One region of the Streptomyces sp. NPDC001700 genome, then DNA from elsewhere that is predicted to be linked to it. Evidence: riboswitches for the same ligand, from Rfam matches in the RefSeq annotation. Region 1 holds a riboswitch; the other holds the start of a gene.
The links. A riboswitch is a leader RNA that binds a small molecule or an ion and turns the genes downstream of it on or off. The one in region 1 is predicted to bind thiamine pyrophosphate.

Region 1 (4,548 bases):
GGCCGCCCGGCCGGGCGGCCCCTTGTTCCGCGATGAGCGTGAGCCTCGGCCCGGCCCCCGGCAGCAGCCCGCCGGGCAGCCGCCGACGCCCCCCGGCCCCGGCCCCGAGTCCGCCGGGAGCGCGCCCGGCAGCGGCGGCGGTCAGGGGACGAAGAAGAAGAGCGCGGGCCGCGATCTGCGCGCCGCGATAGGGGTGGGCGTCGGCCTCGGCGCGATCATCGTCGCCTCGCTCTTCATCTACAAGCCCGTGTTCATCGGCGTGATAGCGGTCGCCGTGGTCGTCGGGCTGTGGGAGCTGACCTCCCGGCTGGCCGAGCGGAAGGACATCCGGGTCCCCCTGGTGCCGCTCGCCGTCGGCGGTGTCGCCATGGTCGTCGCGGGCTATGTGCGCGGGGCGCAGGGCGCCTGGGTGGCGGTGTCGCTCACGGCGCTCGCCGTGCTCGTGTGGCGGATGACCGAGCCACCCGACAACTACCTCAGGGACGTCACGGCGGGCGTCTTCGCCGCCTTCTACGTGCCGTTCCTCGCCACCTTCGTGGCGCTCATACTGGCCGCCGAGCACGACGGCCCGCAGCGGGTGCTGACCTTCCTGCTGCTGACGGTGGTGAGCGACACCGGCGCGTACGCGGTCGGCTGGCGCTTCGGCAAGCATCCGCTCGCGCCCCGCATCAGCCCCGGCAAGACCCGCGAGGGGCTGATGGGCGCGGTGGCGTTCGCGATGGTCGTGGGGGCGCTGTGCATGCAGTACCTCATCAGGGACGGCGTGTGGTGGCAGGGGCTGCTGCTCGGCCTCGCCGTCGCGGTCAGCGCGACCCTGGGGGACCTCGGCGAGTCCATGATCAAGCGTGACCTCGGCATCAAGGACATGGGCAAGCTGCTGCCCGGCCACGGCGGGATCATGGACCGGCTCGACTCGCTGCTGCCCACCGCGCCCGTGGTGTGGCTGCTGTTCGTGATCTTCGTGGGCGGCGGCTGAGCCGTCCGTACCGAACAGGGCTGTTCAGGGCCCCGCGCCGCCCGTGGCGCGGGGCCTTCCGCGTGTCTGCGACACTGGTACGGCCATGCCTAAGCCCGGAGAACTCACTTTCGCCGTGCCGCGTGGGGCCAAGAAGCCCCCGCGGCATCTCGCCGACCTCACCCCCGCCGAGCGCCGCGAGGCCGTCGCCGCCCTCGGGGAGAAGCCCTTCCGGGCCGGGCAGGTGTCGCGTCACTACTTCGCCCGCTACACCGACGACCCCGCCCAGTGGACCGACATCCCGGCCGCCGCGCGCGAGAAGCTGGCGACGGAGCTGCTGCCGGACCTGATGAGCGTGGTGCGGCACATCAGCTGCGACGACGACACCACCCGCAAGACCCTGTGGCGGCTCTTCGACGGCACGCTCGTCGAGTCCGTGCTGATGCGCTACCCGGACCGGGTCACCATGTGCATCAGCTCCCAGGCGGGCTGCGGCATGAACTGCCCGTTCTGCGCCACCGGCCAGGCGGGTCTGGACCGCAATCTGTCGACCGCCGAGATCGTGCACCAGATCGTCGACGGGATGCGGGCCCTGAGGGATGGAGAGATCCCGGGCGGCCCGGCCCGGCTGTCCAACATCGTCTTCATGGGCATGGGCGAGCCGCTGGCCAACTACAACCGGGTCATCGGCGCCATCCGCAGGCTCACCGACCCCGAGCCGGACGGCCTCGGGCTGTCCCAGCGCGGCATCACCGTCTCGACCGTGGGGCTGGTCCCGGCGATGCTGCGGTTCGCCGACGAGGGCTTCAAGTGCCGCCTCGCGGTCTCCCTCCACGCGCCCGACGACGAGCTGCGCGACACCCTCGTCCCGGTCAACACCCGCTGGAAGGTGCGCGAGGTGCTGGACGCGGCGTGGGAGTACGCGGAGAAGTCCGGCCGCCGGATCTCCATCGAGTACGCCCTGATCAGGGACATCAACGACCAGGCCTGGCGCGGCGATCTGCTCGGCCGGCTGCTCAAGGGCCACCGGGTCCACGTCAACCTCATCCCGCTCAACCCGACGCCCGGCTCCAAGTGGACGGCGTCCCGGCCGGAGGACGAGAAGGCGTTCGTGGCGGCCCTGGAGCGGCACGGGGTGCCGGTGACCGTCCGGGACACCCGGGGGCAGGAGATCGACGGGGCGTGCGGTCAGTTGGCGGCCACGGAGCGCTGACCACCGGCTGATACGGTGCCTTCGCACAACCCGTCGTACAACCATCCCGTAGTGACGGACAACTGAACATTCCGACAGGGGAGCGCGACAGCGCTGAGAGTGCGGCACGGCCGCAGACCCTCCAACCTGATCCGGGTCATACCGGCGTAGGGAGTCAGCCTCACCATGAACAGCCATCTTCGGCGTGCGCTCACCGCCGCCCTCGTCGGCTCCCTCGGCACCGGCGTCCTCAGCGGCTGCGGCGGAGGTGCGGCGGAGGGCAAGGACTCCAAGACCGTCACCCTGGTCTCGCACGATTCGTTCGCGGCGTCCAAGGCGGTCCTCAAGGAGTTCACCCGCACCACCGGCTACAAGGTGCGGGTGCAGGCCGGGGGCGACGCGGGGGCGGCCGTCAACCAGGCGATCCTGTCCAAGGGCCATCCGCAGGGCGATGTGTTCTTCGGCGTCGACAACACCCTCCTCTCCCGCGCGCTGGACAATGAATTGTTCACCCCGTACGAGGCGAAGGGCCTGGACAAGGTCCCGGCCGCGCACCAGCTCGACCAGGCGAAGCATCGCGTCACCCCGGTCGACTACGGCGACATCTGCGTCAACTACGACCGCGCGTACTTCGCCGAGAAGAAGCTCGCGCCGCCGAAGACGTTCGCCGATCTGACCAAGCCCGCGTACAAGAACCTCCTGGTCACCGAGAACGCCGCCACCTCGTCCCCCGGCCTCGCCTTCCTGCTCGGCACCGCCGCCCGCTACGGCGACGACGGCTGGCGGGACTACTGGAAGAAGCTGCGGGCCAATGGCGTCGAGGTGGTCGACGGCTGGGAGCAGGCGTACTACGACCGCTTCTCCGGCTCGGCGGGCGGCGCCAAGGGCGACAAGCCGCTCGTCGTCTCGTACGCCTCCAGCCCGCCCGCCGAGGTGGCCGACGCGAAGTCGAAGCCCGCCAAGGCCCCGACCGGGGTGGCGGAGGGCACCTGCTTCCGGCAGACGGAGTTCGCCGGGCTGCTTGAGGGCGCGGGCAACACCAAGGGGGGCAAGGCGCTGCTGGACTTCCTGCTGACCAAGCGCTTCCAGGAGGACGTACCGCTGAACATGTACGTCAATCCGGTGCGCGAGGACGCGAAGCTGCCGGAGATCTTCACCCGGTACGGGGCCAAGGTCGCCGATCCGGCCACGCTGCCCCCGCGCAAGATCGCCAAGAACCGTGAGCCCTGGGTCAAGGCATGGTCCTCGCTCGTTCTGTAGCGCCTCGCGAGAAGGGTGCGGGGAGGAGCGTCCGCGGTGCCGCCGTGCGGTTCGCCCTTATGGCCATCCCGCTCGCCTTCTTCGGCGTCTTCTTCGCGTATCCGGTGGCCGCGATCGTCACCCGCGGGCTGCGCGCCGACGGCCGCTGGCACCTCGGGCGGATACCCGAGGTGCTGGGCGATCCGTCCGTCTTGCACACCCTGTGGTTCACCGGCTGGCAGGCGGCCGCGTCGACCGGGCTGACGCTGGCGGTCGCGCTGCCCGGCGCGTATGTCTTCGCCCGCTTCGACTTCCCCGGCAAGGGGCTGCTGCGCGCCGTGGTGACCGTGCCGTTCGTGCTGCCGACCGTGGTCGCCGGATCGGCGTTCCTGGGGCTGCTCGGCCGGGGCGGGCTGCTGGACGAGCTGTGGGGGATACGGCTGGACACCAGCGTCTGGGCGATCCTGCTGGCCCACGTCTTCTTCAACTACGCGGTGGTCGTCCGCACCGTCGGCGGGCTGTGGGCGCAGCTCGATCCGCGTCAGGAGGAGGCCGCCCGGGTGCTCGGCGCGAGCCGCCTCGCCGCCTGGCGCCGGGTCACCCTGCCCGCGCTGGGGCCCGCCGTGGCCGCCGCCGCGCTGATGGTCTTCCTGTTCACGTTCACCTCCTTCGGGGTGATCCAGATCCTCGGCGGCCCGCGCTACGCCACCCTGGAGGTGGCCATCTACCGGCAGACCGCGCAGCTGCTCGACCTGCCGACGGCCGCGGTGCTCACCCTCGTCCAGTTCGCGGCGGTCGCGGCCGTGCTCGCCCTGCACGCCTGGACCGTACGGCGCCGGGAGGGCGCCCTGCGGCTCGTCGACGCCGCCCGGACCGCGCGCCGCCCACAGGGCGCGGCGCAGTGGGGGCTGCTCGCGGGGGTGCTGGCCGTCGTCGCGCTGCTGATCGTGGTGCCGCTCGCGGTGCTGGTGGAGCGCTCGCTGCACGGGCCGGACGGCTACGGGTTCACGTACTACCGGGCGCTCCAGTCCGCCGCCGACAGCGGCGGCACCTTCTTCGTGGCGCCCGTGGAGGCCATCGGGAACTCCCTCCAGTACGCGGCGGTCGCCACCCTCTTCGCGCTCGTCGTCGGCGGCCTCGCCGCCGCCGCGCTCACCCGCGG
Region 2 (4,548 bases), on a different contig from region 1:
GGAGCCGCCCGGGGAGATCACGGCGTCCGCGTACAGCAGCGTGGCCAGCCAGTGCAGATTGAGGATGAGGGCGAGCTGCCCGAACGGCGACTCGAAGTTGACGCCCTGCCAGCCGTGGGCCAGCGCCGAGTCCGGCACGGTGTACAGGAACGCCAGTTGGAGCCCGAGGTAGACCAGCACCGCGAGGCCGATCCCGGTGAGCACCGCGGCCGGGACGGAACGGCGCGGATTGCGGGCCTCACCGGAGAAGTCCAGCGGGGCCTGGAACCCGTTCACGGAGTACACGATGCCGCCACCGGCGAGGGCGGTGAGGCAGGCCGCGTAGCCGTACGGGGCGAAACCGCCGTGTTCCGTGAGGCGCCCGGAGTGGGTGCCCGACAGGAACAGCGCGATGACGGTCACCACGGGGATGACGACCTTGAACACCGACACCAGGTTGTTGAGCCGGGCGAATATCCGCACCGCGAACCAGTTGAGCGCGGTGAGTACGACGCTCAGCACGACGGCCACGCCGAGGCCCGGGAGGGTGAGCCTGCCGCCGTCGTAGATCCCGGGCAGATAGTGCGCGGCGTACTGCATGATCGCGCTGATCTCCGCGGCCGTACCGCCGACGGACAGCACGACGGACCAGCCGACCATCGTGCCGACCAGCCGCCCGCTCGCGTACAGCGGCCACCGCACGGTGCCGCCGCCCTCCGGGCGGGTGGCGCCCAGCTCCACCATGACCAGGGCGATCAGGGCGCACAGCGCTCCCGCCGCGATCCAGGAGAGCAGCGCGGCGGGCCCGGCGGTCTGGGCGGCGTACAGGGCGGCGAACAGCCAGCCGGAGCCGAGGATGTTGGAGAACCCGATCGCGGTCAGGCCCCAGAAGCCGAGGTCCTTGTGGAGTCTGCGTTCCTCGGCGAGCACCGCCGGGGCGGCGATGGACTCCGCTGGCTGGTTCTGCGGCACGTGGCACTTCTCCTCGGTGGTGCGGTTGGTCGAAAAGCCCAGGGTGCCACGCACACCGTGGGACTCGGTGGCCGGATGCCGTGTGACGTGCGGATATGGGCCGCTTTCACCGACGAAACGCGGCCTCAATGAGCCGTACGGCGGCGCATCCTGAGCGGGGTGTAGACGAGGAGCGCCGCGAGGAAGGCGGCGTAGTAGGCGAGGTCGGCGCCGTGCAGCGCGGCCGCCACCGGGCCGGTGTACAGGGTGGTGTCCATGAACGGCACCGCGGCGGCGAACGCGGCGCCGAACGCCAGCAGTGCGGGCCACCACGGCTGCGGGCGGGCGCTCTCGGCGGCCAGGTCGATGGGCGCGCCGCCCCGGGCCCGCGCGCGGGCGAACCAGTCGACGGCCACGACCGCGACGAACCCGGGGATCCAGTAGCCGACGAACAGCAGCACGTTCTGGAAGCGGGCGGTGGTGTCGGCGGCGTGCATCCACAGCACCAGCGGGAAGCCGAGCACGGCCGCGAGGGCGGCGGCCAGCGGGCGGGGGATGCGGACACCGGCGGTCTGCAGGGCCAGTGAGCCGCTGTAGTCGTTCATGGCGTTGCTGCACAGCGCGGCCAGCGCCACGGCCAGCAGCCCGAACGCGCCGAGCGCCCCGCCGCCCAGCGCCTCGTCCACGCCACGGGCGGTCTGGTCGGTGAAGACGGAGGCCCCCCACAGCCCGAGCGCCTGGACCGCCACGAAGGACACGGTGACGCCGGACAGCGTGCACCAGAACATCCGCGTCCGGGAGGTGGCGCGGGGCAGATAGCGGCTGAAGTCGCTGGCGTACGGCGCCCACGACAGCGCCAGGCTCAGGGCGATCGTGCTGGTCAGGACGAACGCGCCGAGGCGGTCGGCGCCATGGGCCGAGCCGCTGGTGGCGGGGTGGACACCGTCGAGCAGCTTGACGGCCAGGGCGGTGAACGCGGCGGCGAGGACGAAGGTCATCAGCTTCTGCATCCGGTGGACGGCCTCGTAGCCCAGCACCCCGAGGGCCCCCTGCGCGGCCATCATGAGCAGCACGCCGAGCCAGAACGGCAGCCCGCACAGCCGGGCCAGCGCGTCACCGCCGAACAGGCCGATCAGCGCGTCCCAGGCGATCGACGACAGCCACTGCAGGACACCGGGCACGCTGACGGCACGGCCGAACGCCAGCCGCGCCAGGGGCAGCTGCCCGGCTCCGGTCAGACTGCCCCAGGTGCCCAGATACGCGGTGGGTACGGCGCCGATGAGGGTGCCCAGGACGACGGCGGCCAGCGCGGTGGCGAAGTCCAGGCCGAGGCCGATGCCGACGGTGCCGGTGAACACGCCGGTCATGGTCAGGTTCGGGGCGAACCACACGGTGAACAGGCGCCCCGGTCCGCCGTAGCGGTGGCTTTCCGGGACCGGCGCGATACCGCGCGCCTCGACGCGCAGATCACCGGGCGCGGTGGGCATCCGCCCGTCGAAGACGGATTCCGCGCCGGTGGGCGCCGGTTCGGTGGCAGCATGCGGCAATGGCATCGATGACATCCCTCCGCCAGTGCTAACTGGTTCAGGTTCGACGGGTGTGATCTCAGCCCCCGCGTGGGGGCACCCCGTGTCCGGTGGAGCGGGCCCACCCTAACCTCTCGCCACGTGGCCCGGGTCCCGGGGGCGGGTGCGGGCCGCCACCGGGCAGCTAGCGGGCCACTGGCGGGAGCGCGTCCAGGAACAGCGCCCCCGCCAGCACCGCGGCGCTTCCCCGGGGCGCGATGCCCGCGCCGCGCAGCTCGGCGTCGAGGGTGGCGAGGGCGGCGGCGCCCGGGGCCGTCGCGGTGCCGCCCGCCTCCAGCACCCCGCGCGCCCCGTCCTGCACCCGGCGGAGGGCGGGCGGCCCCGCCTGGTACAGCGGCCCGGTGTCCTGGAGGGTGCTCATCACGGTGAGCAGCGCGTCGAGCCGGGCCTGGGTCTCGGTGGCGCCCGCCGCACGGGTCCTGGACAGGACGTCCAGGGCGCGGCGCACATGCGGGAAGGCGGCGCGCGCCTCGCCGCGCGCACCCGCCGCCCCGTAGGTGGCGGACACCTGCGAGCCCGCCGATGGCCTGCGCGGGGCGCCCCGGTCGGTGTGGGTCGCGAGCTGCCGGGCGGTGGCGGTCACGTCGTGGGGTGTGGCGCCGGGAGTCAGGGCGGTGGCCGCCACCAGCAGCCCCAGCACCCACAGCGCGCCGTGGTGCAGTCGGCCGGTGGCCGAACCGGTGGGGCCACCGGCTCGGTCACCGGCCGTGCCGCCATCGGCCCGCGCCATGGTCCACTCGGCGCAGCGGCCGATGGCGCCCAGCTCCTCACGGAGCGCGCGCGTCGGCTCGCCGGGGCGGCGGGCGGCGGCGGCCATGGCCGCGAACCCGGGCGCCAGCGCCTTGGCCGCCCAGCGCAGCGCGAGCAGATCGGCGCCGGTGGCGCGGGCCTGGAGGTCGCGGGTGTCCGCGAGGCCCGGTTTCGGGGTCAGTTCCGCCTGGGAGATCAGGGCTCGTACGGCGGTCTGCGCCAGTGCCTCATCCATGGAACGCGTCGTGGGCATGGACAGAGGCTAGAGGGCGAACCTTTCCGGAACGTGGGATGTTCCTGTGACCCCGCTGTGGGCATCACCTCAGTGCGATTCGCGGGCGACGAACGAGCCGCGGGTGCCGCTGAGGAAGTCCAGTCCGGCGCCACGGTCAGCCTGTTCGACGTGGTCGCGGTAGATCTGCTCCCAGCCGCTGGTGGCCGGTGGCGCGGCGGCGGTGACCGGTTGCCGGGCGGCGAGTTCGTCGTCCGGTACGTCCAGCCGCAGCAGCCGCCGCTCGGTGTCCAGCTCGATCCAGTCGCCGGACCGCACCAGGCCCAGCGGGCCGCCCGCCGCCGACTCGGGCGCGATGTGCAGGACGACGGTGCCGAAGGCGGTTCCGCTCATGCGGGCGTCGCTGATCCGCACCATGTCCCGCACCCCGGCCCGCAGCAGCGCGGGCGGCAGGGGCATGTTCCCCACCTCGGGCATGCCGGGGTAGCCGCGTGGCCCGCAGCCGCGCAGGACCAGCACATCGGACGCGTCGACCTCCAGGTCCGGGTCGTCTATCCGGGTACGGAAGTCCTCGATGCCGTCGAACACCACGGCGCGGCCCCGGTGGCGCAGCAGCTCCGGTGTCGCGGCGGCGGGTTTGATGACGGCTCCGTCGGGACAGAGGTTGCCGCGCAGCACGGCGAGCCCGGCGTGGTGGGCGATCGGGTCCTGTGCGGTGCGGATGACGGTGAGATCGGCGCTGGGGTGGCCGGACAACTGCTCGGTGAGGGGGTGGCCGGAGACGGTGAGGGCCGGTTCCAGGTGTTCCTTGATCTCCCCGAGGACGGCGTCCAGGCCACCGGCGCGGTGGAAGTCCTCCATGAGGTGCGAGCCCGCGGGCTGCACATCGGCGAGCAGGGGGATGCCACGGCCCGCGCGGTCGATGTCGTCCAGCGCGAAGTCCGCCCCGACCCGGCGGGCGAGCGCCAGCAGATGGACGACCGCGTTGGTGGAGCCGCCGATGGCGGCCACCGCGCGCACCGCGTTCCGCAGTGCCTCCGCCGTCAGGAT

Region 2: another riboswitch for thiamine pyrophosphate. It lies ahead of ACWC5C_RS18170 (purine-cytosine permease family protein); the one in region 1 lies ahead of ACWC5C_RS15755 (thiamine ABC transporter substrate-binding protein).

What each region holds. Positions count from the first base shown of each region.
Region 1 covers NZ_JBSFGE010000007.1:120,870-125,417, reverse strand. Annotated here, with positions in the region: gene ACWC5C_RS15765 (phosphatidate cytidylyltransferase) at 1-976, shown strand, start outside; gene rlmN (23S rRNA (adenine(2503)-C(2))-methyltransferase RlmN) at 1,062-2,168, shown strand; TPP riboswitch at 2,235-2,338, shown strand; gene ACWC5C_RS15755 (thiamine ABC transporter substrate-binding protein) at 2,334-3,407, shown strand; gene ACWC5C_RS15750 (ABC transporter permease) at 3,467-4,548, shown strand, end outside.
Region 2 covers NZ_JBSFGE010000008.1:307,479-312,026, reverse strand. Annotated here, with positions in the region: gene ACWC5C_RS18175 (APC family permease) at 1-951, opposite strand, end outside; gene ACWC5C_RS18170 (purine-cytosine permease family protein) at 1,077-2,483, opposite strand; TPP riboswitch at 2,475-2,570, opposite strand; gene ACWC5C_RS18165 (triphosphoribosyl-dephospho-CoA synthase) at 2,641-3,519, opposite strand; gene ACWC5C_RS18160 (IlvD/Edd family dehydratase) at 3,589-4,548, opposite strand, start outside.